Regions from separate parts of the Cupriavidus sp. C1SS-2L genome, predicted to be linked through region 1. Evidence: riboswitches for the same ligand, from Rfam matches in the RefSeq annotation. Region 1 holds a riboswitch; the other holds the start of a gene.

What was found. Region 1 has a riboswitch for glycine ahead of gcvT (glycine cleavage system aminomethyltransferase GcvT). Riboswitches for the same ligand answer to the same signal wherever they lie in the genome.
Region 2: another riboswitch for glycine. It lies ahead of ACIGJG_RS19265 (D-amino acid dehydrogenase); the one in region 1 lies ahead of gcvT (glycine cleavage system aminomethyltransferase GcvT).

What each region holds. Positions count from the first base shown of each region.
Region 1 is NZ_CP172708.1:3,652,044-3,667,942, reverse strand. It holds gene ACIGJG_RS17100 (DUF421 domain-containing protein) at 1-53, opposite strand, end outside; gene gcvP (aminomethyl-transferring glycine dehydrogenase) at 158-3,088, opposite strand; gene gcvH (glycine cleavage system protein GcvH) at 3,192-3,572, opposite strand; gene gcvT (glycine cleavage system aminomethyltransferase GcvT) at 3,677-4,804, opposite strand; glycine riboswitch at 4,900-5,024, opposite strand; glycine riboswitch at 5,046-5,134, opposite strand; gene ACIGJG_RS17080 (glycine zipper 2TM domain-containing protein) at 5,194-5,430, opposite strand; gene ACIGJG_RS17075 (UvrD-helicase domain-containing protein) at 5,692-7,788, shown strand; gene ACIGJG_RS17070 (response regulator) at 8,026-8,757, shown strand; gene ACIGJG_RS17065 (sensor histidine kinase) at 8,762-9,838, shown strand; gene ACIGJG_RS17060 (ABC transporter substrate-binding protein) at 9,824-10,963, opposite strand; gene hemN (oxygen-independent coproporphyrinogen III oxidase) at 11,170-12,639, shown strand; gene ACIGJG_RS17050 (c-type cytochrome) at 12,723-13,616, opposite strand; tRNA gene ACIGJG_RS17045 (tRNA-Arg) at 13,966-14,041, shown strand; gene ACIGJG_RS17040 (YMGG-like glycine zipper-containing protein) at 14,312-14,545, opposite strand; gene ACIGJG_RS17035 (hypothetical protein) at 14,562-14,945, opposite strand; gene ACIGJG_RS17030 (MipA/OmpV family protein) at 15,213-15,899, shown strand, end outside.
Region 2 is NZ_CP172709.1:333,557-349,455, reverse strand. It holds gene ACIGJG_RS19295 (esterase-like activity of phytase family protein) at 141-1,496, shown strand; gene ACIGJG_RS19290 (methyl-accepting chemotaxis protein) at 1,550-3,091, opposite strand; gene ACIGJG_RS19285 (phasin family protein) at 3,399-3,824, shown strand; gene ACIGJG_RS19280 (3-hydroxybutyrate dehydrogenase) at 3,938-4,714, opposite strand; gene ACIGJG_RS19275 (GntP family permease) at 4,765-6,156, opposite strand; gene ACIGJG_RS19270 (sigma-54 interaction domain-containing protein) at 6,445-7,956, shown strand; gene ACIGJG_RS19265 (D-amino acid dehydrogenase) at 7,963-9,213, opposite strand; glycine riboswitch at 9,356-9,455, opposite strand; gene ACIGJG_RS19260 (methyl-accepting chemotaxis protein) at 9,643-10,512, opposite strand; gene gdhA (NADP-specific glutamate dehydrogenase) at 11,425-12,768, opposite strand; gene ACIGJG_RS19250 (fimbrial protein) at 13,189-14,088, shown strand; gene ACIGJG_RS19245 (DeoR/GlpR family DNA-binding transcription regulator) at 14,112-14,867, opposite strand; gene phnY (phosphonoacetaldehyde dehydrogenase) at 14,957-15,899, opposite strand, start outside.

The DNA.
Region 1 (15,899 bases):
ACAATCAGGCCGCGCAGCACGAACTCCCACCATGGGGCACTGAGATTCCACATGCAGCCTCCGCTGTGCTGATGGCGCCGCGAAGCGCGGCGCCTCTATGTCGAGCATAGCGCGCCCGCGGGACGGCCGTAACCGGCCCACGGGCTGAGGGGCGGCCTCAGTCCTGCGCGTACTCGCTCATCGGCACGCAGCTGCAGAACAGGTTGCGGTCGCCGTACACGTTGTCGGCACGGCCGACGGGCGGCCAGTACTTCTGCGTGCGCAGCGATGCCACCGGATAGGCGGCTTCTTCACGTGTGTATTTGCGCGTCCACTCGTTGGCCGTGACCACGGCCGCGGTGTGCGGCGCGTGCTTGAGCGGGTTGTCGTCACGGTCGAAGCTGCCGTCTTCGACGCGGCCGATTTCCTTGCGGATGGCGATCATGGCGTCGATGAAGCGGTCGAGTTCGTGCAGTGCTTCGCTCTCGGTCGGCTCGATCATCAGCGTGCCCGGCACCGGGAAGCTCATGGTCGGCGCGTGGAAGCCGTAGTCCATCAGGCGCTTGGCGACGTCTTCGTTGCTGATGCCGGTTTCCTTCTGCAGCGGGCGCAGATCCAGGATGCATTCGTGCGCCACCAGGCCGTGCTGGCCCGTGTACAGCACCGGGTAGTGCGGCGACAGGCGCTTGGCGACATAGTTGGCGGTCAGGATCGCGTTCTCGGTCGCGGCGGTCAGGCCGGCCGAGCCCATCATCGCGATGTACATCCACGAGATCGGCAGGATGCTGGCCGAGCCGAACGGCGCGGCCGATACGCCACCAATGCCGTTGTCGTCGCGACGATAGCCGACGCTGTCCTGGTTCGGCAGGAAATCAGCCAGGTGCGCGCCGACTGCCACGGGGCCCACGCCGGGGCCGCCACCGCCGTGCGGAATGCAGAAGGTCTTGTGCAGGTTCAGGTGCGACACGTCGCCGCCGAAGTGGCCCGGCGCCGCCGTGCCTACCATCGCGTTCATGTTGGCGCCGTCGACATACACCTGGCCGCCGTGCTGGTGCACGATCTCGCAAATCTGCTGCACGCCCTGCTCGAACACGCCATGCGTGGACGGGTAGGTGATCATGATGGCCGCCAGGTTCTTGCTGTGCAGTTCGGCCTTCTTCGCCAGGTCTTCCAGGTCGACGTTGCCGTTTTCATCGCACGCGACGACGACAACCTTCATGCCGGCCATCTGCGCCGACGCCGGGTTGGTGCCGTGCGCCGACGACGGAATCAGGCAGATGTCGCGATGGCTCTCGCCGCGGCTCGCGTGGTAGGCGTGGATGATCAGCAGGCCCGCGTACTCGCCCTGCGAGCCGGCGTTCGGCTGCAGGCTCACGGCCGCGTAGCCGGTGGCCGCGCACAGCATGGCCTCGAGCTGGTCGATCATCTCGCGGTAGCCCACGGTCTGGTCCAGCGGTGCGAACGGGTGGATCTGGCTGAACTCGGGCCAGGTCACCGGGATCATCTCGCTGGTCGCGTTCAGCTTCATCGTGCACGAACCGAGCGGAATCATGGTGCGGTCCAGCGCCAGGTCCTTGTCCGCCAGCATGCGCAGGTAGCGCAGCATCTCATGCTCGGCGTGGTGCGTGTTGAAGACCGGGTGCGTCAGGTATGCGCTGGTGCGGGCAAGATTGGCCGGGAACGCATCCTCGGCCGCGGCTTCGATTGCATCGAACGTCAGCGAGGCGGGCAGCGGCTTGCCGTGCGAGAAGATTTCCCACAGCGCCACGACATCATCGCGCGTCGCGGTTTCGTCGAGCGATACGCCAATGCGCGTCGCGCCCGCATGGCGCAGGTTGATGCCGCGTGCGGTTGCGGCAGCGTGGATCGCGTCGGTGTTGAAGCCGGTCTCGAACGTCAGCGTGTCGAAGAACGTCGCGTTGGTGCGCGTGAAGCCCAGGGTCTGCAGGCCGGCGGCCAGCGTGGCGGTCAGGCGATGCACGCGCTGCGCAATGCGCTTGAGGCCTTGCGGGCCGTGGTACACAGCGTACATCGACGCCATCACGGCCAGCAGCACCTGCGCGGTACAGATGTTGGAAGTGGCCTTTTCGCGGCGGATATGCTGTTCGCGCGTCTGCAGGGCCAGGCGATAGGCCTTGTTGCCCTGCGCATCGACGGTCACGCCGACGAGGCGGCCCGGCATCGACCGCTTGAACGCGTCCTTGACGGCCATGTAGCCAGCGTGCGGGCCGCCAAAACCGAGCGGCACGCCAAAACGCTGCGAGTTGCCCACGGCGACGTCGGCGCCCCATTCGCCCGGCGCCGTAATCAGCGTCAGCGCGAGCAGGTCGGCGGCAGCCACCACCAGGCCGCCGGCCGCGTGCACGGCATCGGCAATGGCGCGGTAGTCCGTGACGTCACCATTGACGCCCGGGTATTGCAGCAGCACGCCGAACGCGTGGGCGGCAGCAGCATCGGCAGCGGGGCCGACCTTGACTTCAATGCCCAGCGGCTTGGCTCGGGTGCGTACCACTTCCAGCGTCTGCGGCAGTACATCGTCAGCCACGTAGAACGTGTTCGACGCATGCTTGTTCACGCGCTGCAGCAGCGTCATGGCTTCGGCCGCGGCGGTGCCTTCGTCGAGCATCGACGCGTTGGCGATGTCCAGGCCAGTCAGGTCGGTGACCATTTGCTGGAAGTTCAGCATCGCTTCCAGACGGCCTTGCGAGATTTCCGGCTGGTAGGGCGTGTAGGCGGTGTACCAGGCGGGGTTCTCGAAGATATTGCGCAGGACCACGGCCGGGGTCAGCGTGTTGTAGTAGCCCTGGCCGATAAAGCTCTTCAGGACCTTGTTCTTGCCAGCGAGCTTGCGCAGCTTCGCCAGCGCGGCTTCCTCGGGCAGCGGCTCGGTGAACTCGCCCATCGGCATGCCGTCGCGGCGGCGGATGGCCTCGGGGATCACAGCGTCGATCAGCGCGGCGCGGCTGTCATAGCCGAGCACCTTGAGCATGTGCTGCTGTTCGGGGGTGTCGGGTCCGATATGGCGGGCGGCGAAGGCGTCGCGCGCCTCCAGTTCGGCCAGCGTGGGCCGGTTACCTTGGGTGGCGGTCATGGGAAGCGGGGCGTTCATGGCAAGAACCTCGTTGGGGGCGCGGTGGCAGGTGGTCAGCCATGCCGCCGCGCATCAATACAGTGGCCGGCCCATGCGCGGTGCAGGGCCGGCTGGCGCGGCGTCAGGCGCCGACGCTGGCCTTGTAGGCGTCAGCCGACATCAGGCCGTTCACGTCGTCGGCGTTGGCCGGCTTGAGCTTGAATAGCCACGCGTCGAACGCGTCGGCGTTCACGCTTTCCGGTGCGGCCGTGGCGGCCTCGTTCACGGCGATCACTTCGCCGGCCACCGGGGCGTAGATGTCGGAAGCGGCCTTCACCGACTCCACCACGGCCAGCGCGTCGCCGGCGCCGACCGACTTGCCGACTTCGGGCAGTTCCAGGAAGACGATGTCGCCGAGCGCGTCCTGCGCGTGGTCGGTGATGCCAATCGTCAGGGTGCCGTCGGCTTCGACACGCACCCACTCGTGCGACTCGGTGTATTTCAGGTCAGCGGGGAAATTCATGAGGTTCTCCGGGATTCAGATTTGTTCTTGGTTCGGGCGCCTGCCATCGGTCGAGGGGGCAGGCGCGACGGGCGACCGTTGTGGTGAGCGGGGGCGTTGCCGCCTCAGCTCACGAGTGCCTTGCCATTACGCACAAACGGCAGTTTAACCACAGTCGCCGCGAGTTTGCGGTCGCGGATCTCCACCTGCACCGTGTCGCCGACCGCCACGCCCATCGGCAGGCGCGCGAAAGCGATCGATTGCGACAGCGACGGGCTGAAGGTGCCGCTCGTGATTTCGCCATCACCGGCCGCGGTGACGACCTTCTGGTGCGCGCGCAGCACGCCGCCCTTGTCACGCAGGATCAGGCCCAGGAACTGCTGGCGCTGGCCGGCGGCGGCAAGCGCCGCCTTGCCGGTGAAATCGCGCTCGCTCTGCAGGTCGACGGTCCAGGCCAGGCCGGCGTCGAGCGGCGAGGTGTTGATATCCATGTCCTGGCCGTACAGGTTCATGCCGGCTTCCAGGCGCAGCGTGTCGCGCGCGCCGAGGCCGGCCGGGCGCACGCCGGCGGCATCGAGCTTTTCCCACACGGCAGCGACGTTCTCGGCAGGCACCACGAGTTCAAAGCCGTCTTCGCCGGTGTAGCCGGTGCGCGCGACCATGATCTCGCCGATGGCCGGGTCGTGGACCACGACGGCGTTGAATGGCTTGAGAGCGTCGGAAGGCTGGGTGGACGGGAAGGTGTTCCACACCTTGGTGCGCGCGTTCGGGCCCTGCACGGCGACAATCGCCAGCGGCAGCGCGCCCGCCGGTGCCACATCGCCACGGCGCGGGGTGATGGTCACGCCGCTGCCGGTCGCGTCATTGCGTGCGCGGATCCACTCGATATCGCCAAGCGCGGTGCTGGCATTGACCACCAGGCGGAAGCGATCCTCGGCGAAGAAGTAGACGATCAGGTCGTCGATCACGCCGCCTTTTTCGTCGAGCATGCAGGAATACAAAGCCTTGCCCGGCGTCTGCAGCTTATCGACGTTGTTGGCCAGCAGGCCGCGCAGGAACGCACGCGTATTGGCGCCGTTCAGGTCGACCACGCACATATGCGACACATCGAACATGCCGGCGTCGCTGCGCACCGCGTTGTGTTCCTCGATCTGGGAGCCGTAGTTGACCGGCATGTCCCAGCCGCCGAAGTCGACCATGCGGGCGCCGAGGGCGCGGTGGATGGCATTGAGGGGCGTGGCCTGGAGCGTCATGGGAATCCTCGGGGCAATCTCGGTTGCGAAAACGAAAAAAGGTCATCCGCCGCAGCGCTTGCTTCGCCCAAATGGCTTCGCAATCCGCTGCGGCGGATGACCCCTCTGTCCTCGATACCTGAGAGATTACGAGGCCGATCCGTTGGATCCGATCCTCGCGCGCCCCTTCGGTGGGCACGCTCGCCATTGATGGCGGGTGCCGCTCTCCAGAGTGCGGCATGCATCGTGTGCATGTTGCATGCCGATCCGAACGGTCCGTGGTGCCTGAGAGTTTTCGGGTGATACCCCTTCGGCGGCGCAAGACTGTGCGCGCTCTCCCGGTCGGATGCGCGCAATGTACGGGAGGGCCCTGCCTTTGTCAACGCGGGGCCCAGCCCCTTTCGGCGGCATTAGTGGTGATGGTGGTTGTCGTCCGTCACCACGTTACCGACCACGCCGCCCAGTGCCGCGCCGCCCAGCGTACCTACCGCGCTGCCGTTGGTCAGCACGGCACCGCCGACGCCGCCGGCGGCCGCGCCGATGGCCGTATTACGTTGCTTCGGCGTCATGTCCGCACATCCGCTCGCAAGGGCTGCAACGGCCACGCCGACCAGTGTCGCTTTGGAAAGGGCTCGTAGGGTTTTCATGATTTGGCTCCGAAAGTGACTCAAATACGTGTGGACGGGAGATCCCGCCATATTTGTTAGAGGCATCAGGACAGGGCCGGTTTTAGGACTTACCAAGTGTTACTTTCGCAACAACTTGGGCCGCGAAATAGCGATTTCCGCTGACTGATCCGAGCTTGGAGAGCGTGTTAGCATGGTCAGCTTTGCGTCAGACGCCAGCCTGTTGCGGCATGTTGCGTTCCCGGCGCCTGCCCCTCTCCACGCCTACTTCCTTCCCCGCGCATGACTCACGGCCTCAACGCTGCCCAATCCGAAGCCGTCCGCTACCTGGACGGACCCTGCCTCGTGCTCGCAGGCGCGGGTTCGGGCAAGACGCGAGTGATCACGCAGAAGATCGCCCACCTGATCGAAGACAAGGGTTTCGAGCCGCGCCACATCGCCGCTGTCACCTTCACCAACAAGGCAGCCAAGGAGATGCAGGAGCGCATCGGCAAGCTGATGGAAGGCAAGACCACGCGCGAGGGCAAGCGCCTGCCGCTCAAGCAGCTCACGGTCTGTACCTTCCACTCGCTGGGCGTGCAGATCCTGCGCATGGAAGCCGAGCACGTGGGCCTCAAGCCGCAGTTCTCGATCATGGATTCGGACGACTGCTTCGGCCTGATCCAGGAGCAGCTGGGCACCACCGACAAGAAGCTGATCCGCGGCGTGCAGAGCACCATCTCCCTGTGGAAGAACGGCATGGTCGATCCCGAAACGGCGATCGCCCAGGCCGCCAATGCCGACGAACACCAGGCCGCGCTGGTCTTCCGCAACTATGTGGCTACGCTGAACGCCTACCAGGCAGTCGATTTCGACGACCTGATCCGCTTGCCCGCCGAACTGTTCGCACGCAATGAAACGGTACAGCTCAAGTGGCAGAACCGCCTGCGCTACTTCCTGGTCGACGAATACCAGGACACCAACGCGTGCCAGTACCAGCTGCTCAAGCTGCTGGCGGGCGGTTCGCACCTGCGCGCGCCGGCATTCACCGCAGTGGGGGACGACGACCAGGCCATCTACGGCTGGCGCGGCGCCACGCTCGACAACCTGCGCCTGCTGCAGACCGATTTCCCCGACCTGAAGGTCGTCAAGCTCGAACAGAACTACCGTTCCACGGTGCGCATCCTGGAAGCGGCCAACGCGGTCATCGCCAACAACCCGAAGCTGTTCGACAAGAAGCTGTGGAGCGAGCACGGCATGGGCGACCCGATCGCCATCAATCCGATGAACGACGAAGAGCACGAAGCCGAGTCGGTCGTGTTCCGCCTGTCCGCGCACAAGTTTGAACGCCGGGCGCAGTTCCGCGATTACGCCATCCTGTACCGCGGCAACCACCAGGCACGGCTGTTCGAGCAGATCCTGCGCCGCGAGCGCATTCCATATGTGCTGTCGGGCGGCCAGAGCTTCTTCGACAAGGCCGAGATCAAGGACATCTGCGCCTATCTTCGGCTGATCGCCAACCCGGACGACGATCCCGCATTCATCCGCGCGATCACCACGCCGCGCCGCGGCATCGGCAACACCACGCTGGAAGTGCTGGGCACGTTCGCGGGTCAAGCGAAGGTTTCGTTGTTCGAGGCCGCGATGATGGGCGGCATCGAAGCCAAGCTGCAACCACGCCAGCTCGAGCCGCTGCGCGTGTTCTGCGAATCGATGGTGCGGCTGGCCGATCGCGCGGCGAAAGACCCGGCCACCGTGGTGCTCGATGACCTGATGGAAGGCATCCACTACGAAGCCTATCTCTACGACGCCTTCGACGAACGGCAGGCGCAGTCGCGCTGGACCAATACGCTCGAATTCCTGGACTGGCTCAAGCGCAAGGGCACCAAGCCCGAGGCGGAAGCCGAGGGCGAGGCAACCGGCTTCGACAATGCCGACGGCTTTGGCAACGAAGGCAAGAACCTGCTCGAACTCACCCAGACCGTGGCGCTGATGAGCATGCTCGAAGGCCGCGAGGAAGATCCCGATGCCGTGCGCCTGTCGACGCTGCATGCGTCGAAGGGGCTCGAGTATCCCCACGTGTTCCTGGTCGGCGTGGAAGAGGGCATCCTGCCCCATTGCCGCGAGGACGAGGACATGGGCGACGAGAAGATCGAAGAAGAACGGCGACTGATGTACGTGGGAATTACGCGTGCGCAGCGCAGTCTGCATATCAGCTGGTGCAAGAAGCGCAAGCGCGCGCGGGAAACCTACTCGTGCGAACCGTCGCGGTTCATCGGCGAGATGAAGCTGGAAGAGGCGCCGGCGCCGAAGGACGACATGCCTGCGATGAGTCCGAAGGATCGGCTCGGTGCGCTGAAGGCGTTGCTCGGGAATGGCGGCAAGGCGGCGCAGGGCTGACGCCGGCAGGCAGCATTCAAGATACAAAGCGCTACCAGCGCGACATGACCCCGGCGGCGGGTAGCGCTGCGGACCTCGGGGCCTCGCCGGCTTGGTTTCAGGCGGGCACGCCTTTGTATCCGACTTGATACAAAGGCGCCAAAGGGCCGGCATGCCGAACTGGTAAAGTGGTCGGCCGCTTTACCCTCTGACCGGCACTGTCATCGCCGGCTCGTGCCTGCATCGCCACACCGCCTCATGGATTTCGCTCCCAACCTGCCGATTCGCCTGCTGGTCGTCGACGACGACCCACAGATCCGCGCCATGCTCGCCGAGTACCTGTCCACCTTCGGCATGCAGGCCGACGGCGTCGAGGGCGGTGCACAGATGCGGCGTGCCATGGCCGCCGGCGACTATGACATGGTCATCCTCGACCTGTCGCTGCCCGGCGAAAGCGGTCTGGACCTGTGCCGCCAGCTACGCGCGCAGACCGATGTGGCGGTGATCATGCTGACCGCGCGGGCCGAACTCGCCGATCGCGTTGTCGGGCTTGAAGTGGGAGCGGACGACTATGTCACCAAGCCGTTCGAGATGCGTGAGCTCGTGGCCCGCATCCACACGGTGCTGCGCCGCAGCCGCAGTGACACCCGCCGCGCGGCGGCAACGTCGGGCGGCCATGAGGTGCGTTTCGGCACCTGGCGCCTCAACACGATGCTGCGCCAGCTTGTCGATGGCGACGACGTGGTGGTGCCGCTGTCCAATGCCGAATTCCGCCTGCTGCTGACCTTTGTCGAGCATCCGAACCGCGTGCTCGACCGCGAGCTGCTGATCAACCAGGCGCGTGGTCGCGGCCTTGATGTGTTCGATCGCAGCATCGACCTGCTGGTGTCGCGGCTGCGCCAGAAGCTGCGCGATGATCCGCGCGACCCCGTACTGATCCGCACTGTGCGCGGCGAAGGCTACGTGTTCACCACGGCGCCGGAGCGCTGAAGCCATGGCCCGCTTCGCGCGCTACGACTCGATGTTCCTGCGGCTGTTCGTGGTCATGGCCACGATCATGCTGTGCGTGCACCTGCTCGGCGTGACCGTGATCGAAAGCCTGTTTCCGCGTCCCGGCGGGCACCATGTCCCGCATGAGATGCGCGGCAATCCGCCCCCCGGAGCGCCTGGCCCGCCGCAGGGCAGTCGCCCGCCACCGCCGCCGCCAGGGCTGCGCGGAATCTGGCCGCCTCATCTCGGCATGCTGTTCCAGCTGGCTGCCATCGTGGCCGCGTCATGGGCCGGCGCACGCCTTCTGGCGCGCCCCGTACAGCAACTCGCAAGCGGAGCAGGGCGCCTTGCGCAGGATGTGCACGCGCCGCCGCTGGACGAGCACACCGGCCCGGCCGAGGCGCGCGCGGCCGCGCAGGCGTTCAACCATATGCAGCAACGCATCCGCATGCAGCTTGCGCAGCAGTCGCGCTTCCTCGCCGCGGTCTCGCACGATCTGCGCACACCGCTCACGCGCATGAGCCTGCGCCTCGAGGGAATTGCCGACAACCCGGTGCAGTACCGGCTGCGCCAGGACTTGGCCGAGATGAACGGGCTCATCGATTCGACGCTGTATTACCTGCGCGACCGCGACGAGGCCGCTGGTCCGCGCCAGCGCGTCGACGTGCTGGCGTTGCTGCAGGCGGTCGTGGACGACGCTGCGGAGCTTGGCCACGAGGTGTTGCTGAACGGCCAGGCGGCGCCGCTGCTGGCTTACCCGGCAGAGTTGCGGCGCGCCGTGGTCAACCTTGTGGAGAACGCGCAGCGCTATGGCGAGCGCGCACACATTGTGTTGACCGACAGCGCGCAGCGAGTGCGGATCGATATCTGCGACGAAGGCCCGGGCATTCCGCCCGAAGAGCTGGCGCGCGTGCTGGAGCCGTTCTACCGGCTTGAATCGTCGCGCAGCCGCGCCACCGGCGGCGTCGGCATGGGCTTGTCGATCGCGGCCGACATCGTCGCGCGCCACGGCGGTGAACTGACGATTGCCAACCGCGAGGCCGGCGGCCTGCGCGTGCGCATCGACCTACCGCGCGCCTGACGCGGCGAGCTGGACGTAGCGCGAGCCGCGCTGTCCCTGCGTGAAATCGAGCGTGAAGTCGCCGACGTCCACGCGCGCCTGCAGTGCGCGTCGCAGTTCCGCCGTGCCACCGCGCCACGTGCCGAGTGCGCGCACCAGCCACGCCGCGCCGATATACCCGGCGATGGTTGCCGGCGAGGGCGGCTCGTCGAGGTATTGCTTCATGCGCGCCACGTGCTCCTTGACCACGCGCAGCGTCGCGGCCTGCGGGCCCGGCGCGACCTGCGTCAGCACGATGCCACCTGCGTAGCCGGCGCCGAGCACTTCGCGCGCCACTGTCGGACTGACCGCCGACAATCCGACCAGGAATCCGTACCAGCCCTGCGCGGCCAGCGCGCGGCCCAGGCTCGCGTATGCAAGCGTGTCGCCCACCACGAAGACGGCGCCCGGCCGTTGGGCCGCGATGCTGCGGGCAGCGGCATCCGCGTTACCGTCCAGCGGCACCGCGCGGGCACCCATCGCGGACTCCTGCCGGGCCAGCCACGATGCGCCGTTGCCGGCGGCAATCGACGCGAATTCCTTCGAGACCGCCAACGCCACGCGCGTCAGCCCATAGTCGCGTAGCTGCCTGACCGCGGCGTCGAGTTCGGCCTGGTAGTCCGCGCGCGTGAACCAGACGTTTTCGGCGTTCAGCGCCAGGCCCGAGAGCGGCGCAACGATCTGCACCCCGCGCCGGTGCAGTTCCGACGAGCCCGCAAGCGCCGGCAGCAATTGGTCTCCGGGGCCGAACAACAGTTCGGCATGCTCGCCGTCCACCAGCGACAGCGCCTGGGCGAGCGCCGCGCGCGGATTGGCATCGGCGTCGCGCACGACATGCTGGATCCGCACCGGGCCCCCGCCGGCGTTGGCCGTATCGAACATGACCTTGGCCCCCGCCAGGTAGTCGCGCGCAAGATCGGCCTGCGCGCCGCTGCGATCCAGCAGATGGCCGACGACGACCGTGCGGCGGGCCGGCGACTGGGCCAGCGCGAGCGGCGCGGCGGCCAGGCCCCCGAGGGCCAAGATCAGTTGGCGGCGCTGCGCGGAGGCCGGCAGCTTGTCGGCGCGCAGCGGCGGGTACGGCGGATGGTGAAGGATCGAGGGCATTGGAACGGTTTTCTGGCGGCCCGGCCGGCGGCCGCCGGAGGTGCGGGGGGCAGCGTATCCGGCACGCATGACAAAAATGTGACGAAATACCCCCGCTGACGAGGGGCTGCGCGCATGCCATGGCTGCCGCGCTTGATGCGCGTCAATTCCCCATTGGCCTAGGGGCTCTAGCATGGGCCGTCAAACTCCCCGGTAAGTCCGCCCCCATGAATTCCCCCGCAACATCATCCCCGGCGCTCGACCGCCGTGCCCTGTCCGACTTCCGTGCGCTGGCTGGCCGCATCGATGGGAACGGCCCGCGCTACACCTCGTATCCCACGGCGGACCGCTTCCACAACAAACTCGGCGAGGCCGGCTACCACGCTTCGCTGGCGGACTGCCGCGCCGCCGCGCCCGCGCCGTTGTCGCTGTATCTGCACATCCCGTTCTGCGAGAACATCTGTTACTACTGCGGCTGCAACAAGGTCATCACGCGCGATCACGGCCGCAGCGCCAAGTACGTCCACTATCTGGCCAAGGAAATGGCCCTGGCGGCTGCGCACATTGGCGGGCGTCGCCAGGTGCTGCAGTCACACTGGGGCGGCGGCACGCCGACTTTCTTGAACCCGGAAGAGATGCGGCGCGTGATGGTGTCGCTGCACGAGCATTTCGACCTGCCGGCCGAGGGCGAGCACTCGATCGAGATCGATCCGCGCCGCGTCGACCACGCGCGCATGGCGCTGCTGGCCGAGCTGGGATTCAACCGCGTGAGCCTCGGCGTGCAGGATTTCGATCCAGAAGTGCAGCAGGCCATCCACCGCGTGCAGCCGTTCGAGGAAACCCGCGCCGTCGTGGATGCCGCGCGTGAGCTCGGATTCCGCTCGGTGAGCCTGGACCTGATCTATGGTCTGCCGCACCAGACCACGGCGCGCTTCAATGCCACGGTGGAACAGGTGCTGACGCTGCGGCCCGACCGGCTCTCGGTCTACAGCTACGCGCACTTGCCTCACGTCTTCAAGCCACAACGGCGTATCGATGAGAATGCGCTGCCGAGCGCAGGCGAGAAGCTCGACATCCTCGTCTCGACGATCGAACGCCTGACCGCCGCCGGTTATGTCTACATCGGCATGGACCACTTTGCGCTGCCCGATGACGACCTCGCCGTAGCGCAACGCGAAGGCCGGCTGCAGCGCAATTTCCAGGGCTATTCCACGCATGCGGGCTACGACCAGCTCGGCTTCGGCATTTCCGCGATCGGCGCCGTGGCGGGCCGCTACGTGCAGAACGCGCGCACGCTCGACGAATACTATGCGTCGCTCGATGCCGGCCATCTGCCAGTGATGCGTGGCTTCGCGATGAATCAGGATGACCACCTGCGACGCGAGATCATCGGCGCGCTGATGTGCAACGGGGTACTCGACATCACGCAGATCGAGGCACGCCATGGCATCGATTTCGCGCACGCCTTCGCAGCCGAACTCGCGGATCTCGACCGCCTCGCCGAAGATGGTCTGGTGCGTCGCGATCCGCGCCGGATCGAGGTGACCTTGCTTGGCCGCTTGCTGGTTCGCCGCGTGGCCATGGTGTTCGACCGCTACCTGCGCGAAGACGCCGCACGACCGCCTGCCGTGCAACCGGCCGCCAACGACGGCGCGCAGCCTGTCCGGTTCGTACCGAAGTATTCCCGTGTAGTCTGAGGCCGAGGCGCAACGACGCCAGAACGACGGACGAAAAAAAGCCCGCGAACATGTCGCGGGCTTTTCTGTATCCGAAGCCGGAATTACTTGGCGGCGTTGGCCATGTAGTCGGCCGCTGCAATTACGTCGGCGTCCGCGCCGGCATAACCACCCTTCGGCGGCATTACACCCTTGCCCTTCAGCGCGAAGTTGTGGACGGCATCCATGCCTTCCTTCAGGCGCGGCGCCCAGGCGGCCTTGTCGCCGAACTTCGGTGCGCCGGCAACGCCAGCGGCGTGGCAGGCTGCGCAAACCTGGTCATAGACCTTCTTGCCCACGTCGGCGGACGCAGCAACGGGTGCGGCAGCCGGGGCCGGCGCGGCTGCGGCGGGAGCCGGTGCTGCCGCAGGAGCCGGAGCAGCGGCGGCTGCCGGGGCAGCAGCGCCAGCGTCAGACGCCGCGGCGGTGGCCGGAGCCGCGGCAGCAGGCGCAGCAGGCTCGGGGAACTTGGCGCCGCCAGCGTCGGCCATGTAGACCACGGCACGGCCCAATTCATAGTCGCTATAGTCGTCCGGCGTCGTGCCGGCGCGCGGCTGCATGGCGCCCTTGCCGTTCAGGACGGACTTGAGCAGGCCGTCGAAGCCCTGGCCGATGCGCGGGGCCCAGTCGCCGGCATTGCTGTACTTCGGCGCACCCGCCGCGCCAGTGGCGTGGCAAGCGGCGCAGACTTCCTTGTAGACCTGTTCACCGGTCTTGTAGACCCGCGGTGCGTTGGCGTCCTTGATCTCGAGCGAAGCGACCGGCTTGATGCGGTCATTGATGGCTTCCGCCGTAGTGACCGACCCGGCACCTTCCTTGGAGCCATGGCCGACAAAATTGACCAGCAGGATGATCACGATGATCGGAACCAGGAAGGCAGCGATCACTACCGCGATCAGCTGCTTCGGCGTTTTGATGGGAGACTCGTGTTCGTCGTGTTGGTGTTGGACGTCGCTCATACAGAACTCTCAGTTTTGCAGGAAACTTCAGCCGCTCACGCTCGGCTTGATTTATCGGGCCCTTGGTGGATGGGTCCTCTGATTGCGTGGTTGTTCAGTACTGTCCCCCGTCTACGACCGCAGCGCGCTGCGTTATAACGGAAATAGCTCGCGATTATAGCCCCAAAGGCCTCATGGCTGGGCCAAAAGAGACGGTTCCGAGACGTCCGGTGACCTCCCCGGATTCCCGCGCATGGACGCGTCACGACAAACGCGGTATCCTATGCGACTTCTCTGCGGCGGCATTCACTCGTCGCACTGGTTGCACAGTCGTGGCAGTGCCTGCCACGCGTGCCAGACCGCTCTCCGCGCGCCCGTAGCTCAATGGATAGAGTACTGCCCTCCGAAGGCAGGGGTTGCTGGTTCGATCCCAGCCGGGCGCGCCAAATTTCCAAGGTGGATTCAGACAGTAACGTCGCGCACAGGCCCAATGCGCCTATGCCTGGTGATCGGCCGCGCATGCGACATTGCATTGGTCGGCTTGGGCAAGCGGCAGCCCGCCCATTCGCTGCCCTTTCAAGTATCGAGAGGAGCAATCCGGCGCCTGTGGAGTGTATGGCGGAGGCTGTGCAAGCGCTTCCGTCGGAAGCCTGTGCTTTCGGTGGACAGATGATTGCTATGGCGAGCCCCCGAAAGCATGCGAGGGCCCTCCGTGGTCAATACCGCTGCTGCTCGTTCCGACCCTTGATATTGCCCGCGACACCGCCGGCCACCGCGCCGATGGCCGCGCCGGTCCAGCCGCTGCCGCCGGCGATGGCGGCTATGCCGGCACCCGCTGCGGCGCCGATCGCCGCTCCGGACATCGTCCCTTGCTGCTCCGGCGACATGCCCGTGCATGCGGTAATGCTACCCAGCACCAGCGCCGCGCCGATCCATTGAAGTCGTGTCATCGCCTAACCCCTAGCCCTACTTGTTGGCCTGCAGTCCAGGTACCACCATCTCGAACCAGATGGTCTCGATCACCGGCCGCTGCAGGCGGTCGGGGTGGGCGGCGTACCAGCGGTCCAGCCCCACGCGGACCGAATCGAGCGTTTGTCCTTTCAGGCCTCTGGCCAGGCGCGGCACGATGGTCTGCGTGTCGGGCGGAGCCTTGCCGGCGTGATAGGCGATGTCGACCTGCACGACGTTGGCAATGCCCACGAGGTAAGCCTTCTTCATCTGCTCCGAAGACTCGGTCCACTGTTTGCCCGTTACCAGCGGAACCTCGTCGGCCCGGGCCATTCCCGATGCCACGGCCAGCGTCATGCACGCCGCGGCGGTCAATGCCTGCAGTTTTTGCCTGGTAGTCATTGCACACTCCTGTGCGGGCCGGTATGCGGACCGCCCGCCTTGGCAGCGCCTCTGCCGCTTCGCCCGCGCAATGTGTGTGCCGGCTGGCGCGCTTTCATATTAGTCGCAATTCCGATGGACGCTACGCCGCAGTACGCCGCCGTAGAGCGATGTGCCGGAATGCCGCTTTCGCCGCGTTTGCGAAAACTTTCATATCGTGAAGCCGGCCTGCGCGCGCGGATGTGCTGATAAATTGGCTTGATCTGACGTGTCCGGAAGAGAAGGAAAATGGGATTGACGGCACTGGCGGGACAGATCCGGCGTATTGCACGCTCTGGCCTGGTGGGCGCGGCGATGGCACTGGCCAGTGCCGGCAGCATCGCGTCACCGGTCGACCTGCCGGGCGAACTGCCCAATATGGTGGGTCTGGGCATCGGCACCACCACTCAATACGCCGGTGGCAAGGACCGCATGGTCGGCGTCGTGCCAGGCCTGCGCTACGTCACGCCCGGCGGCCGCCTGATCGAGTGGTACGGGCCGTATGCGCAATTCAACTTCGGCGGGCTGACCGGCTTCCAGTGGGGTCCGGCAGCATCGCTGCGACTCGGACGCAGCGGCGTCGATGACCCGGTCGTGTCGCGCATCCATGACATCGACACCACGGTCGAGGCCGGTGGCTGGATGGGCTATGAGTACCTGCACGAGGGTTCCATCCCGTTTCGCCTGCGCGGCGGCGTCAATGTGATGACGAATGCGGGCATCGTCTACGGGGGCGCGCGCGTGACGGCGAACGCGTCGGCCTGGGTGCCGGTACACCACCGCGTCTATGCCGGCCTGGGGCTGGGTGCCACGTGGGTCAGCGACAGCTTCAACCGCACCTATTTCGGCGTGACGCAAGCCGATTCGGCAGCGAGCGGCTTGCCGCCGTACAACCCGGGCGGCGGACTGGAGCAGTACACCGGCTGGCTGGCGCTC
Region 2 (15,899 bases), on a different replicon from region 1:
ACGCAGGCAACTGGCAGCCAATCGCCTGTCTGCGGCGATTGCATCACAAATCTGTAAAACTCGACCGCCAGAATGGGGCGCTTTTGCTTGCGCGGTACGGTGCCGCGCTTACCGAAAATCCCGGCAAAGGAGCCCGCCCGATGTTCCGTCAATCCGTCCTGGCCAGCGCCATCGCGCTGGCCTGTCTTGGCCTGTCCCCGTCGCTGCAAGCGCAGACCGCCTATCCCGCCACGCTGGCTGGCCACGCAGTGCTGCCGGCCCAGACCTACCTGCCCGTGCCGAAGGATGCGCCGGCCGACTTGCAGCTCAGCGGCAAATTCACCACTGCGCAGCGTGCCGACGCGCCGGGCACCGTGGAAGGCAAGTCGAACGGCCGCCCGACCGGCGTCTCGCTGCCGTTCCAGGGCCAGCCTGCACAGGGCCATTCCGGCATCAAGCGCATGGCCGATGGCACCTTCTGGGTACTGACCGACAACGGCGCAGGCGCCAAGGCCAATTCGCCGGACTTCATGCTGTACCTGAACCACTACAAGGTCGACTTCGCCAGCGGCAAGTTCCAGCGCTTGAAGACCGTGTTCCTGCACGATCCGGACAAGAAGGTGCCGTTCCGCATCGTCCACGAAGGCAGCAAGGCGCGTTACCTGACGGGTTCTGACTTTGATACCGAGAGCTTCCAGTTCGCCGGCGGCTCGCTGTGGATCGGTGACGAGTTCGGTCCTTTCCTGATTCAGGCGGACCTGAACGGCAAGGTGCTGGCCGTGTTCGAGACGAAGGTCGACGGCAAGGTCGTGCGCTCGCCCGACCACCCGGCCATCACCGCGCCGGGCGCCCCGGACGGCACGGTGAAATTCGAGGTACGCCGCTCGAAGGGCTTCGAGGGCATGGCTTCATCGCCGGATGGCAGCAAGCTGTACGCGCTGCTGGAAGGCGCACTGTGGAACGAGGCCAGCCGCGCGTATGAGTCCGAAGACGGCAAGCCCTACCTGCGCGTGCTGGAGTTCGACGTGAAGCAGCGCGCCTGGACCGGCCGCCACTGGAAATACGTGCTCGAAGCGGGCCACCACGCCATCGGGGACTTCAACATGATCGACGCCACCACGGGCCTGATCATCGAGCGCGACAACGGCGAAGGCACGCCAGACAAGGCCTGCCCGGCCGGCCAGAAGCGCACCGACTGCTTCGACGACGTGGCGAAGTTCAAGCGCATCTACAAGATCGAACTGACCGATGCCAACGCGGGCGCGCCAGTACGCAAGATCGGCTATATCGACCTGTTGCGCATGGCCGATCCGAACCACCTGGCACGCAAGCCGCTGACCGATGGTGTTCTGGCTTTCCCGTTCTTCACGATCGAGAACGTGGACGTGGTGGATGCCACGCACATCGTCGTGGGCAATGACAACAACCTGCCCTTCTCGAGCAGCCGCGAGCCTAACCGTGCGGATGACAACGAGCTGGTGTTGCTGGAAGTCGGGGAGTTTCTGAAGGCGCGCTAAATAAGAGGCCCGGCAGACGCCGGGCCTTGTTCTTTCAGGCTATCGATGCAGCGTCAGGCCGCAATACGAAACGTAGCCACCGCCTGCTTCAACCGCTGCGCCTGCTCCTCCAGCGAGCCGGCCGCCGCAGCCGCCTCTTCCACCAGCGCGGCGTTCTGCTGCGTGACCGAATCCATCTGCGTCACGGCCTGGTTGACCTGCTCGATGCCGGCGCTCTGCTCCGCCGACGCCGCGCTGATCTCGCCCATGATGTCCGTCACGCGCCTGACCGCTTCCACGATCTCCAGCATGGTCTGGCCCGATTGCGCCACGAGGGTCGAGCCCTTCTCCACGCGGTCGACCGAGTCGCCGATCAGCGCCTTGATTTCCTTGGCAGCGGTAGCGCTGCGCTGGGCCAGGCTGCGCACCTCGCCCGCCACCACCGCAAAGCCGCGGCCCTGCTCGCCCGCGCGCGCGGCTTCCACCGCTGCGTTCAGCGCCAGGATGTTGGTCTGGAACGCGATGCCTTCGATCACGGCGATGATGTCGACCACCTTCTTCGACGCGCCGTTGATCTCTTCCATGGTCTCGGCGACCTTGTCGGCCACGTCGCCGCCCTTGGCCGCGATCTCCGACGCGTTCACGGCCAGCGCGCTGGCCTGCTTCGCGTTGTCGGCGTTCTGGCGCACGATGCTGGTCAGCTCTTCCATGCTGGCCGCGGTCTGCTGCAGCGACGACGCCTGCTCTTCCGTACGCTGCGACAGGTCGGTGTTGCCCACGGCGATCTGGCTGGTGCCGGAGGCAATGGCCTCGGTGCCGGTGCGCACGTCGCGCACGATGTGCAGGATGTTGGTATTCATCTCCGACAGTGCGTGCAGCAGCTGGCCAGTCTCGTCCTGGCTATCTACGCGGATGTCGCTGGTCAGGTCGCCCGACGCCACGGTGCGCGCGATATCGACGGCATGGCCCAGCGGGCGGATGATGCCGCGCGTCAGCCACACGGCGAAACCAACGCCGATGGCCAGCACCAGCACGCCCAGCAGAATCAGGCTGTTGCGCGCATTGACGTAGATGGTGTTGATCTCGGCAGCCGTCGCGTCGATGCTGGTGCGCTGGATGTCGAGCAGCTTCTGGATCTCGGCCAGGTAGGCATCGCCGGCGGGCACGAACTCTTTCTCGAGTACCGCGTTGGCTTCCTCGGTCAGCCCTTCCTGCTTGAGCTTGGTGATCTTGTCGCGCGAGGCGTTGTACGGCTCACGCACCTGCAGGATCTTCGCGAACGCGGCCTTCTCGGCCTCGGATGTCAGCATCGGCTGCATCTTGTCGCGCAGCGCCGCAATGCCTTCGAGCGACGCCTTGGTTTCCTTCGCGAAGAACGCGCCCAGCGACGGATCCGCGCTCTTGGCCACCGCCGTGGTACGGCGCACGCTGGTATGCATCAGGCGATACCAGTCGCTGACCAGGCGCTCCTTCGTCAGCGGCTGCTGCATCATGTCATGCGTGCGCTCCGCCACCTGCTGCAGGCGCATGATGCCGAATGCGGACATCAACGCGCAAAGCACCAACACCACGCCAAAGCCAATGCCGAGGCGTACCCCGATTCCGAAATTCTTCATTATTTCTTCTACCTGATCTGGACTTCGATACGGCGAAGTGCTGGCGCGCGGACGCCGCCTTTCGCTCTCGTGGCCCGCCGACCTGGACAGGGACTGTGGCGGGCTATGGATGGGAACGGCAGCGGCAGGGCGAAACTTTAGGGTTTTTGCGAATACCCGGCGATGGTGGGGTGTGGCTGACAGGTTCGGAAATTGTGCCCGGAACGCTCCCATTCCTTGCCGCCCGGCCCGTCCAACACCTAGAGTATTCACAGACATGCTGCATGCACCGCCACGCCGATTCCCCCTGATGACAAGGAGCGACCGCATGACTACCCCTCCCAACCCCTTCGCGGATTTCACCAAGATGTTTGAGCAATTCAAGCTTCCGGGCATGGACATGAGCGCCGTGATGGAAGCGCGGCGCAAGGATATCGAGGCGCTCGGCGAGGCCAACAAGCTCGCCTATGAAGGCATGCAGGCGCTGATACAGAAGCAGACCGAGATCTTCGGCGAGGCCATGCAGCAGATCCAGTCCGCCGCGCAGCAGATGAGCACCGGCTCCAATCCGGTCGAGGCCATGGCGCAGCAGAACGAGTTCGTGCAGAAAGCCCTGCACCAGGCGCTGGAGAATATGCGCGAGCTGGCCGAGATGGCCCGCAAGTCGCAGGCCGATGCGATGGCTGTGATCGGCAACCGCGCACAGCAGAATTTGCAGGAAGCGGGAGCGCTGCTCAAGCCGAAGTCAAGCTGAGCGCACAACGCTCAGGGCGACCGTTCAGGTCAGCGAAAAGCCGGCTGTGTCCGCCGGCTTTTCGCGTTTGTGGACATGGATGTGGTGTGGAAGTCGTTTCCGGCCGGGGGCGATTACTGCGCCGTCCAACCTCCGTCAGCCACCCATGTGGCACCTCGTACTTCGGCCGCCAGCGGCGAACACAACATCAGCGCCAGCCCGCCCAATTGCTCGGGCGTGACGAACTGGCCCGAGGGCTGCTTCTCGCCGAGCAGGCGCGCGCGAGCCGCATCGATAGCAATCCCCTCGCGAGCGGCGAGATCGTCGATCTGCTTCTGCACCAGGGGCGTCAGCACGAACCCCGGGCAGATCGCGTTGCAGGTCACGCGGGTGCCCGCCGTCTCCAGCGCGGTGACCTTGGTCAATCCGACGAGTCCATGCTTGGCAGCCACATAGGCCGACTTTCCGGCCGAGCCGACCAGCCCGTGCACCGAAGCGATATTGATGATGCGGCCCCAGTTGCGCGCCCGCATGCCGGGCAGCACGTGACGCGTGGTGTGAAAGCCCGAGCTCAGGTTGATGGCGATGATGTCGTCCCACTTCTGCGCATCGAAGCTTTCGATCGGCGATACGTGCTGGATGCCGGCGTTGTTGACGAGGATATCCAGCGCGCCGAAACGCTCGTTGGCCATGGCGATCATTGCGCCGATCTCGTCGGCCTTGCGCATGTCGGCCGGGTGGTGCACGACCTGTGCGCCCGTAGCGCCAATGGTGTCAAGCGCGGCATCGACGTCGCCGAAGCCGTTGAGCACGATATTGGCGCCCGCCTCGGCCAGTGCCCGGGCGACGCCCAGGCCAATGCCGCTCGTGGAACCGGTCACGAGCGCGGTCTTTCCGTTCAGGGTATTCATGGCAATGCGGATTCAGGAATTGCGGGAAACGTTGGAAACGTTCGGAACGGTCAGACCAGGCCGGTCATGTAGTAGACCAGGATGACGAAGAACACCGCCAGCGTCTTGATCATCGTGACGGCGAAGATGTCGCGATACGAGTCGCGGTGGGTAAGGCCGGTCACGGCCAGCAGCGTGATCACCGCGCCGTTGTGCGGCAGCGTGTCCATGCCGCCGCTCGCCATCGACACCACGCGGTGCAGCACCTCCATCGGAATGCCCGCCGCCTGCGCGCCCTGGATGAACGTGTCGCCCATGGCTGCAAGCGCAATGCTCATGCCACCCGACGCCGAGCCGGTGATGCCGGCCAGCGCGCTCACCGAAACCGCAGCATTGACGAGCGGGTTGGGAATGCTGTGCAGCGCATCGCCCACCACCAGGAAACCCGGCAGCGCCGCGATCACACCCCCGAAGCCATATTCCGAAGCTGTGTTCATGGCCGCCAGCAGCGCACCGCCCACCGCGGCCTTGCTGCCTTCGGCAAAGCGCTGGCGCACGGTGCCGAACGCGGTCACGACCACGAGCAGGATGCCCAGCAGCAGCGCGCCTTCCACGGCCCAGATCGCGACCACCGAGGCGACCGGGACGGTTACCGGCTTGGCCAGTCCGGGCAGTTCCAGACCAGCGGTCGTGCCGTACCACTGCGGGATCATGCGCGTCAGCACGAAGTTGGACACGCCGACCAGCACCAGCGGCGCGATGGCCAGCAGCGGGTTCGGAAGCTGGGCCGTCTCGATCGGTTCCGGCTCGTTCAGCAGCGACGTGCCATAGCCTTCGCCCTTCGCCATGGCGGCGCGACGGCGCCATTCCAGGTAGCTCAGGCCCACCACGATGATGAACAGCGCACCGGCTACGCCCAGCACAGGCGCCGCCCAGGCGGTGGTCTTGAAGAACGTGGTCGGGATGATGTTCTGGATCTGCGGCGTACCGGGCAGCGAATCCATCGTGAACGAGAACGCGCCCAGCGCGATCGCGCCCGGCATCAGCCGTTTAGGGATATTGCTCTGGCGGTAAAGCTCCGCCGCGAACGGATAGACCGCGAACACGACCACGAACAGCGACACGCCGCCATAGGTCAGCAGCGCGCACACGGCGACGATCACCGCGTTTGCGCGCGAGCTGCCGATGTAGCGGATCGCGGCCGCTACGATCGAGCGCGAGTAGCCCGACAGCTCGATGACCTTGCCGAACACGGCGCCGAGCAGGAACACCGGGAAATACAGCTTCACGAAACCGACCATCTTCTCCATGAAGATGCCTGTAAAGGCTGGCGCCACGGCCGACGGGTCGGTCAGCAGCACGGCGCCAAGGGCGGCCAGCGGGGCAAACAGGATGACGCTGTAGCCGCGGTAGGCGGCAAGCATCAGGAAGGCTAGAGCAGCAACGACGATCACAAAGGACATGAAGTCTCCGCGAGGATTGTTCTTGGTCTGGGGGAAATATAGGTGCCGGCGCGTGAGCGCGCCCGGTCACTTACATCTGTTGCAGAACACACGGCCAACGCCGCGTTCTTGCGAGCGGGGAGACATTGCACGGAACATGCCAACAATATAAGTGCTCTATAAGTATCTTATCGTCGAATTTAACCCCAGTCTACCTGGGGACGTCTTAATTCGGAGACACGAGCGCAAACCCATGCACCATACGCGCTCGATTGTGAGACTATCTGTCTCCAAATCGAGAATAATCAAATGGAAACACTCAGTGACGCAGGAGACAACGTGCTGGGCAACTACGACTCCGTGGCGCGCCGCGCGATGGAATCGCTGTTCCGCACGTTCGAGAATTTCAGCGAGGGCACGATCGTCGTCGACGTCAACGGCCGCGTCGTGTGGATCAACAAGCGTTATGCGGCGCGCTTCGGCTTTGCCGATCCGCAGGAAGCGGTCGGCCTCGATTGCGAGCGGGTGATTCCCAACAGCCTGATGCGCGAGGTGGTGGACACCGGCAAGCCGATCCTGCTCGACATCATGGAGGCCGGGCGCGAGCCGATGATCGTGATGCGGCTGCCGATCAAGGACGACGACGGCAATACCGTGGGCGCAGTGGGCTTCGCGCTATTCGACGAACTCAAGGCGCTGACGCCACTGCTGTCGCACTACACGCGGGCCCGCGACGAACTGGCCGCCACGCGCCGCACGCTGGAGCAGACGCGCCGCGCCAAGTACACCTTCGCGAGCTTCGTCGGCAACTCGCCCGCGACGCTGGAGGTCAAGCGCCTGGCGCGCCGGGCCGCGCAGGTCGATGCACCGGTGCTGCTGCTCGGCGAGACTGGCACGGGCAAGGAACTGCTCGCGCATGCTATCCATGCCGGGTCATTGCGTGCCGACCGTCCGCTGGTCACCGTCAACGTCGCGGCAATTCCGGAAGCGCTGCTCGAAGTAGAGTTCTTCGGCGCCGCGCCGGGCGCCTACACCGGCGCGGAACGCAAGGGACGCGTCGGCAAGTTCGAGCTGGCCGATGGCGGCACGCTGTTTCTCGACGAGATCGGCGACATGCCGCTTGCGCTGCAGAGCAAACTGCTGCGCGCGTTGCAGGACAAGGAGATCGAGCCGATCGGCTCGAACCGCATCATCCGCTCGGATGTGCGCATCATTGCCGCGACCTCGGCCGACCTGCCTGCGCTGGTGGAAGCCGGCAAGTTCCGTGCGGACCTCTACTACCGGCTCAATGTCGTGCCGATCTGCCTGCCGCCGCTGCGCCAGCGCCAGGCGGACCTGCTGCCGCTCGCCTACGCGATCCTCGAAGAAATCTGCCGGCGCACGGAGCGCGACGCGCCCGTGCTGTCCGACTGTGCGCTGAGCCTCATGGGCGAACACGACTGGCCGGGCAATGTGCGCGAACTGCGCAACACGCTGGAGCGCCTGGTGATGCTGCACGATGGCGGCGCCGTCGATGCATCGATGCTGGCCCCGCTGCTCGGCCGGCGAGCCGTGACGGCGCCGGCTGCCGTGGCCGCTTCGGCGCCATCCCCCGACGCGATGACCGCTACAGAGCCGGTGCTGCCCGCGGATCCACCCGCCTACGCGGACGCCATGGCGCAATACGAGGCCGCCTACCTGTCACAAGCGCTGGCTGCAAGCGGAAGCAATGTGCCGCGTGCGGCCAGGGCCATCGGCATCAGCCGCGCCGCGTTCTACAAGAAGCTCGTGGCGCACCGCGCGGCCGGGCGCATCGCACCGGCCGGCACGGCGGAGTCCTGAGCGCGGTCAGTGGACGGGATGGCTTGTTGCGATGGTCTGGCCGATCATCGTCGCCGTCGCGGCCGACAGCGTCCAGCCCAGATGGCCGTGCCCTGTGTTGTAGAAGACCCTGGCAGCACGGCCACGCGCAACACGCGGCATCATGTCCGGCATCATCGGCCGCAGCCCTGCCCAGGGTACCGCGCGCGAGGTTTCGATATCGAAATTGCGCCGCACCCACGACACCAGCGGCGCGATGCGATCGGCGCGGATATCGCGATTGTGGCCGTTGAATTCCGCCGTGCCCGCCACGCGGAAGCGGTCGGCACCGAGCCGGCTGGTCACGATCTTGGCGCTTTCGTCGAGCAAACTCACGTACGGCGCATTGTTCACGCTGCGCACGTCATCGAGATGCACGGTGATCGAGTAGCCCTTGACCGGATACACGTTTAGCCGATCCCCCAGCATGGCAGCGATATGGCGACTGCCCACGCCAGCGCACACCACGACTGCCGTCCCCTTGATCTCGCGCTCGCCGCCATCCTGACCTGCGGCTACGGCGGCTTCCGACGCCGCCACGCGCATCACCACGCCATCGGAGCGCTGGTCCACGGCCTTCACATTGACGCCGTGCACGAACGTCACGCCGAGCCGCTCGCAAGCACGGGCCAGGCCGCGCGTGAACTTGTGGATATCACCGGTGGAATCGGACGGCGTGTAGTAGCCGCCGTAGTAGCTGCCCTGCAGCGTGGGCTCGATGGTGCGAATCTCTTCCGGCGTGACGGCGTAGCGTTCCAGCCCGCCCTCCATCAGCATCCGGTTGGTGCGGCCCGCGGCTTCGAAGCTCGGGCGGTCGTGATAGAAGTGCAGGATGCCGCGGCGCTCAAGATTGAAATCGATCTGCTCGCGCTCGGCCATTGCGAACAGGTGCTCGCGCGCGGCAATGGCCAGCCGCGTGGTTTCGATCGTGTTGGCGCGATAGCCGCGCAGGTGCCCGACGAATTCGCCGAGCCACGAATACTTGTGCCACGATGGACGCGGATTCAGCAGCAGCGGCGCATCGCGCTTCATCATCCATTTCAGGCCCTTGAGCAGCGTGCCGGCGTTGTTCCAGACCTCGGCATTGCAGGCGGAAAGCTGTCCGCCGTTGGCGAAAGACGTTTCCATCGCCGGATAGTCTTGGCGGTCCAGTACGGTGACGCGATAGCCGAGTTTCGCGAGGGTATAGGCGGTCGTGACGCCGGTAATGCCGGCGCCGATGACGAGCATGTGAGACATGACAGATTGTCCTGAAGCAAGGATAAATTTGACCGTTGCCGGTCCCCTGCCCCATCTGTCCGCGGTACCTGAGAGCTTGGACATGGCCAGGCCATGCCGTCCCCTTCGGTGGGCGCAAAGCGCCTCTCTCCAGATCTGTACTTGCGACGCCACAGTCCTGTGTGCCTGAGAGTTTCCGGGGCGGTTGCTCCGTCGGCGCCGGACGCGCCTGGCGGCGTTCCGGTCTCTCCTGCGAGGTCGCACGGTGCCGGAGGGTGTCCGATACCGCTATTTCTGGCAGGCCGTGAGCCCACCGAAAGGGGAATGATAGCCTGAAGGTTGGGGTGACGAGAGTCGGGTTATCCCCCACGCAAGGGGGATATTGCGGTCTAGACGACCTGGCGATCAACCCCGTGCGGGATGCGCCACGCTGCTGAGGACACGCTGGGCCTAAACCAGCCGGAAGACCTCCAGGGCTCCGGTCAGTTGCGTAGTCTGCGCCTGCTGGCGTTGAGCCGCGACGGCAGTTTCCGTGACGTGCGCGCTGTTTTCGGTCATGGCACGGTCAATGGCGTTAATGTCGACGCCAATGCGATCCGTATCGGCACGTTGATGTTCGGCCATACGGGCCAACTCCTCGACCAGTGCTGACAGTTTTGCAATACTGTCCACCACCTCGGTCATCGTACCGCCAGCGGTAGCAACCAGATCGGCGCCCTCATGTGCGTGATTCACTGACGCGGCGATCAGCGCGCGAATTTCCTTCGCTGCACCGGCACTGCGCTGGGCCAACGTACGGACTTCCCCCGCCACCACGGCAAAGCCGCGGCCGAGTTCCCCAGCTCGGGCTGCTTCCACCGATGCATTGAGTGCGAGCAAGTTGGTCTGGAAAGCAATGCCGTCGATCACGCCCACGATTTCAGCGATACGAGCGGACGAATCATTGATCTCCCCCATCGTGTAGATAACCGAGTCAACGACTGCGCCGCCACGCGTGGCGACATTGCTCGCAGCATTCGCCAGCGTGCGTGCCGCCGCGGCACTGTCGGCGGCGGCATGAGCGAGTCGCGTCAGGTCAGTTACCCCTTCGGCAATGCGTTCCACAGCCTGCTGCTGATCACGCGTACGCTGCGAGAGCGCCGTATTACCGTCCAGAATATGCGCGGCTGCGGCGTCCAGTTCGCGAGCGCTGTCGCGAACCTGGACCAGCGTGCCACGTACCGCATCCAGCGTGTCGCCAAACGTGCGGGCGATTTTGTTGCGAGCAGGTGCCTCCTGAGGAGACAGAGTCAGACACCCCGATTCGCTACTGATCGTCATGGCCAGGGACGCAAGCTCTTCCGCAGCCATGGCGTCGCGCCCCATGCGCCAGGCCAGACTCGCCAGCATGGCGGTCTGCGCCACGACGAAAGCGGCGTGCAACACGACCATGCCGAGTCCAGGTTCTGTAAAACAGACCGGCCCCCAACCCCACGCCTGCAGATAGTTGAATGACAGATGGTGCAAGGCGATTGTCACGGCGCCCACGAGAATGGGCCGGAAGTCGCGATATGCCAACAGTACGGAGAGCAGCACGAACACCGAGAAATGAAACTCCGTGCGGCCCATGGACTGGTGGATCTGCAATGCCGAAAACGCCATGAGCACCGCGCCCGCCATGAGACGCGTGGGCAGACGCCCTGGTGCGGCGAGAGCAGTCAGCGTGAATGCCACTGCCAGTGGCAAGCCCACCGTAAACGTTACACCCATGGTGCCGTAGTACCAGCCGATGGCGAGAGACACGGCCACCAGCCCCCAGATGATGGCCAACATCATGCGGTCGGCACGGCGATAGATGCGATCCAGCGGCTGCGCCTGCATCAGGCTCGTCCCTGGCGTATAGCGCGATTCGTGTTGCGAAAAGATGTTTGTGCTGCCCGCCATATCGTCTCCGCGACCGGGAATAACCCGGGGAATAATCGGCAATACGCAGCAACACCCCTTTCACTGTCTGCCTTTGTGCGCGGTCTGGATGCCGCTCGATTTCCCATCGACAATAACGGAAGTCTGACGGCGAAACTGTTACCCTGACGAGGGGTGTCGCGCAGACGCCATGGCATGACATCCGCCTCTACACCTTGGAGCTGCCTGCCTCTTGTCGCTCGGACAAGAAGCAGGTCGCGGGCTACACCGGCGAAACAGCGGTGTATGCCGGGCACGGCATCCCGGCAACACACTCCGCAGTCACAGCCGTCAAATCACCCCTTGCGCCAACATCGCATCCGCCACCTTCACAAAGCCAGCGATATTCGCCCCTTCGACATAGTTGACGTACCCGCCATCCTTCTGCCCATGGTGAATGCAGTTCTGGTGGATGTCCTTCATGATCGCGTGCAACTTCTCGTCGACCTCGGCATGGTGCCAGGACAGGCGCATGGCATTCTGCGACATTTCCAGACCTGAGGTCGCCACGCCACCGGCATTGCTGGCCTTGCCGGGTGCGTAGAGGATTTTCGCGTCGACGAAGCGGTCCACGGCTTCGAGCGTCGAGGGCATGTTCGCACCTTCGGCCACGCAGATCACGCCGTTGCCAAGCAGGGTCTCGGCGTCGTTGCCATCGAGTTCGTTCTGCGTTGCGCAAGGCAGCGCTACGTCGGCAGGCACATGCCACGGCGTGCGGCCGGCTTCGAACTTCATGCCATGGCGTGCGGCAAAGTCGGACAGTCGACCACGCTCTTCGTTCTTGAACGCCATCACTTCGGCCAGTTGCTCTGTGGTCATCCCCTCCGGGTAGTGCAGCACGCCGCCGGAGTCGGTCAGCGTCAGCACCTTGGCACCCAGTTCGATGGCCTTCTCGGCTGCGTACTGCGCCACGTTGCCCGAGCCGGATAGCAGCACGCGCAGGCCGTCGAAGTCCATGCCACGGCGGTGGAGCATTTCCTGGGCGAAGTACACGGTGCCGTAGCCCGTGGCTTCGGGGCGCATCAGGCTGCCGCCGAACGCCAGGCCCTTGCCGGTGAACACGCAGGCCGACTGGTTCGACAGCTTCTTCATCATACCGGCCATGAAGCCGACCTCGCGCGCGCCCACGCCGATGTCGCCGGCGGGGATGTCGGTGTCCGGCCCCAGGTGGCGGTACAGCTCGGTGACCAGCGCCTGGCAGAAGCGCATCACTTCAGCGTCCGACTTGCCCTTCGGGTCGAAATCCGAACCGCCCTTGCCACCTCCCATCGGCAGCGTGGTCAGTGCGTTCTTGAAGGTCTGTTCGAAACCGAGGAACTTGAGCACCGACAGGTTCACCGTCGGGTGGAAACGCATGCCGCCCTTGTACGGGCCGATGGCCGAGCTGTGCTGCACGCGGAACGCGCGGTTGACCTGCACGCGGTTCTGGTCGTCGGTCCACGCCACGCGGAACTGGATCACACGCTCGGGCTCGACCAGGCGTTCGAGCAGGGCCTGATCGGCGTAGCGCGGGTGACGCTCGACAAACGGCCAGAGCGTCATCATGACTTCCTTCACGGCCTGCAGAAATTCAGGTTGGCCGGGGTCGCGCCGGGCGACGCCGGCAAGGAATGCGTCGAGGGAGGGAGAATTCACGGGATGTCTCTGCTGTGCTGGAAAAGGCGGCCGCGCCGGATACGTGCCGGGCTGCGTACCGTGAGAATGGCGGCGACCCGTGGAAAACCCTGGGCGGCACCATTGTCAATACATTATGGTTGGGCATCGAATGTATCAACAAGGTGTCACTTTACCATTTCGTGACGATTTCCCGACAGTCAAAACTGCAATGACCGGGGTGAAGGCGCTGCAGGAATCACTTGAATGGAAGCAGCCATTTCAACGTTCGGCGATGTCGGCCGGGCCAGGGGTCGCCTAGAGTGGCGGGTTCTTTCGCGCACGCCTGCTCTGAAAAATCCCATGATCGACGCTTTGAAAAGCACAGCCCTGCTGACCCTGCTGCCTGCCAGTCTGCTTTGTTCCGGCCCAGCCCGGGCGGCCTGCACCTCAACACCCGGAATGCCTTACCTGCAGGCCATCGATACCATTGCCGCGGAATCGAACCTTGCGGTTGGCGCGACCATCCCCGGCACGGCAAGGCACTACACGCTGACCGGCAAGTGCGACTATGGTGAGCCGTACCAGGTGCCGGGAGCCGTGATCGTCGCGTGCTACTACGGTTCCGGCAAGGAAGTCATGCCCGGCGTGTATTCCACCGGCGTTTCCGGCCTGGGGATCCGACTGCGCAACGCCGCGGGCGAGCCCATGCTGAATGCGGCCGGACGCAGCTGCGATACCCGCGGCGCTTCGCTCGGGACGCTCAACGCGGACATGACCTATTCAGTCTCGGTCTCGACAGAATTCGTCAAGACCGGATCGATTGCCGCCGGGGCGCTGGACCCGTCCCAGACGCGCTTCGGCTTTGGCGTGTATCACGGAAACGGCCTCGGCGGCACATCTAACTACATCGGATTCAGCGGCATGCTGCAGGTCCGCCAGATCGCCTGCAATGCCACGTATCCTGCTGCCGTGCGGCTACCGAGGGTCAAGGCTTCGACGCTGGCATCGGCCGGTGCCACCGCAGGCGCAACGCCGTTCGCCATCGTGCTGAACTGCAATGGCACTGCGCGCGTTGGCGTGAGTTTCGATGCCGCCGGCGGCTCGACCGTCAAGTCGGCACAGGCCGGCGTGCTCGGCCCGGCCAACGAAGGCGCGCCCGGCGCCGCCGGCGGCGTCGGCGTGCAACTTACCGATGCGCGCACCAACCCCGTGCCGCTGCAGCAAAGCAATCCGGTCGGCACCATCGACGCCAATGCACCGGCCACCTACGCCTACGCGTTGAGATACTTCGCACTGGCCCCGCATGCGAAGCCTGGCGTGGTCAGTGGCGCAATGACATTCACGTTTGATTACCAGTAGCCCCGCGGGCTTGCCCGCGGGGGTCAGGCAATCAGCAGTTTCGGCCCCGCCTGCCGCAGCGCTTCGGCCAGCGGCGGCTCGGGTGCCATATCGGTGATCAGCCACGCGGCCTGATCGAAGTGCCGGATGTTCACGCCCGTGTTGCGGCCGAACTTCGTATAGTCGGCCAGCACGCAGGCGACATCGGCGGCCAGCAGCATGCGGCTGCGCAGTTCCGCCGCACCACGCGAAAAGTCGCAGATTTCGCCGCGCGGCGTTACGCCGCCGATGCCGACAAAAGCAAAGTCGGTGTGATAGCGAGAGACCTGCTCGATGGTGTCCCACCCGTGGGTCGCGTCCTCGTTGTCCTGCAGTTCCCCGCCGAGCACGATTACGCGGTTGCCGTTGCGCCGGCCGAGCAGCAGCGCGATCGACAGGTCGTTGGTATAGACCAGCAGGTTGTGATGGCCTTGCAGCGCCTGCGCCACGGCGTGGGTAGTGGTGCCGTAGTCGAGGATCAGCGACGCGCCGTCCGGCACCAGCTCCGCCGCACGCTGGCCGATGGCGCGCTTGCCTTCGGCGTTGATCGCGGCACGGGTCTGGGTGTCGGGCTCGGTTCGGTTCGGCGCCAGCGCGCCACCATGGGTCAGCACCAGCAGGCCGCGTTCGGCCAATGCGTTGAGGTCGCGCCGTATGGTCTCGCGCGAGACGCCGAGTTCCGTGACCAGCGCGCTGATAGCCAGCGCACCGGTCGCGGCAAGCTGATTTAGGATGTGTTTCTGCCGCTGTTCGGCCAGCACAGTGGACTCCGGAAGGGACGGACAAGTGCGCCGATTCTAGCCGAAGGCCGCCAGGGTCCGGCCTTGCAGCCGCCCGGCAGCCGCCGCGCTCAGCCCCAGGGCAGCGTGACAGTCTTCAGGTTGGTGAAACTCTTGACCGCTTCCTGCACGCCTTCCTTGTAGCCAAGGCCCGAGTCCTTGATGCCGCCGAATGGCGTCAGCTCGATCCGGTAGCCCGGCACTTCCCACAGGTTGACGGTACCCACCTGCAGCGAATTGGCGATCTTGGTGAAATCGTCCATCCGGTTGGTGCAGACACCCGACGACAGCCCGAAGGCGGTGCCGTTGGAAATGCGGATGGCGTCATCCACGTCCCGGAACGTAATGATCGGCGACACCGGGCCGAAGGTTTCCTCGCGCACCACCGTCATCGAAGGATCAACACGGTCGAGCACGGTCGGCGAATAGCTCGCGCCGTTGCGTTTGTTGCCGATGAGCAGCCGTGCGCCCTGCGCCACGGCTTCGTTCACGCGGGCTTCGAACAGCTCCGCGGCCTGCGCATCGATCACGGTGCCCATGTCGACGCTGCGGTCCATCGGGTTGCCATAGCGCCACGCGCGAGTCTTCTCGACCACGAGTTCGGTGAAACGCGCGGCAACCGCCTCGTGCACAAGCATGCGCTTGACCGCCGTGCAGCGCTGGCCGGAGTTCTTGTAGGAGCCCTGCACGGCCAGGTCGGAGGCGCGGTCCAGGTCGGCGTCGTCGAGCACGATCAGTGGATCGTTGCCGCCCAGTTCCAGCACCACGCGCTTGTAGCCGGCCTTGTTCGCGATGTACTTGCCTATGGCCACGCCGCCGGTGAAAGTGATCAGGTCGACCAGCGGATGCGTGATGAGCTCGTCGGCGATCTCGCGCGGGTCGCCGGTGATCACCTGCAGCATCTGCGGCGGCAGGCCAGATTCATACAGCAGGTCAGCCAGGTAGTACGCCGACAGCGGCACCTTCTCCGACGGCTTGAGCACCATGCGGTTATTCGTCGCAATGGACGGCGCG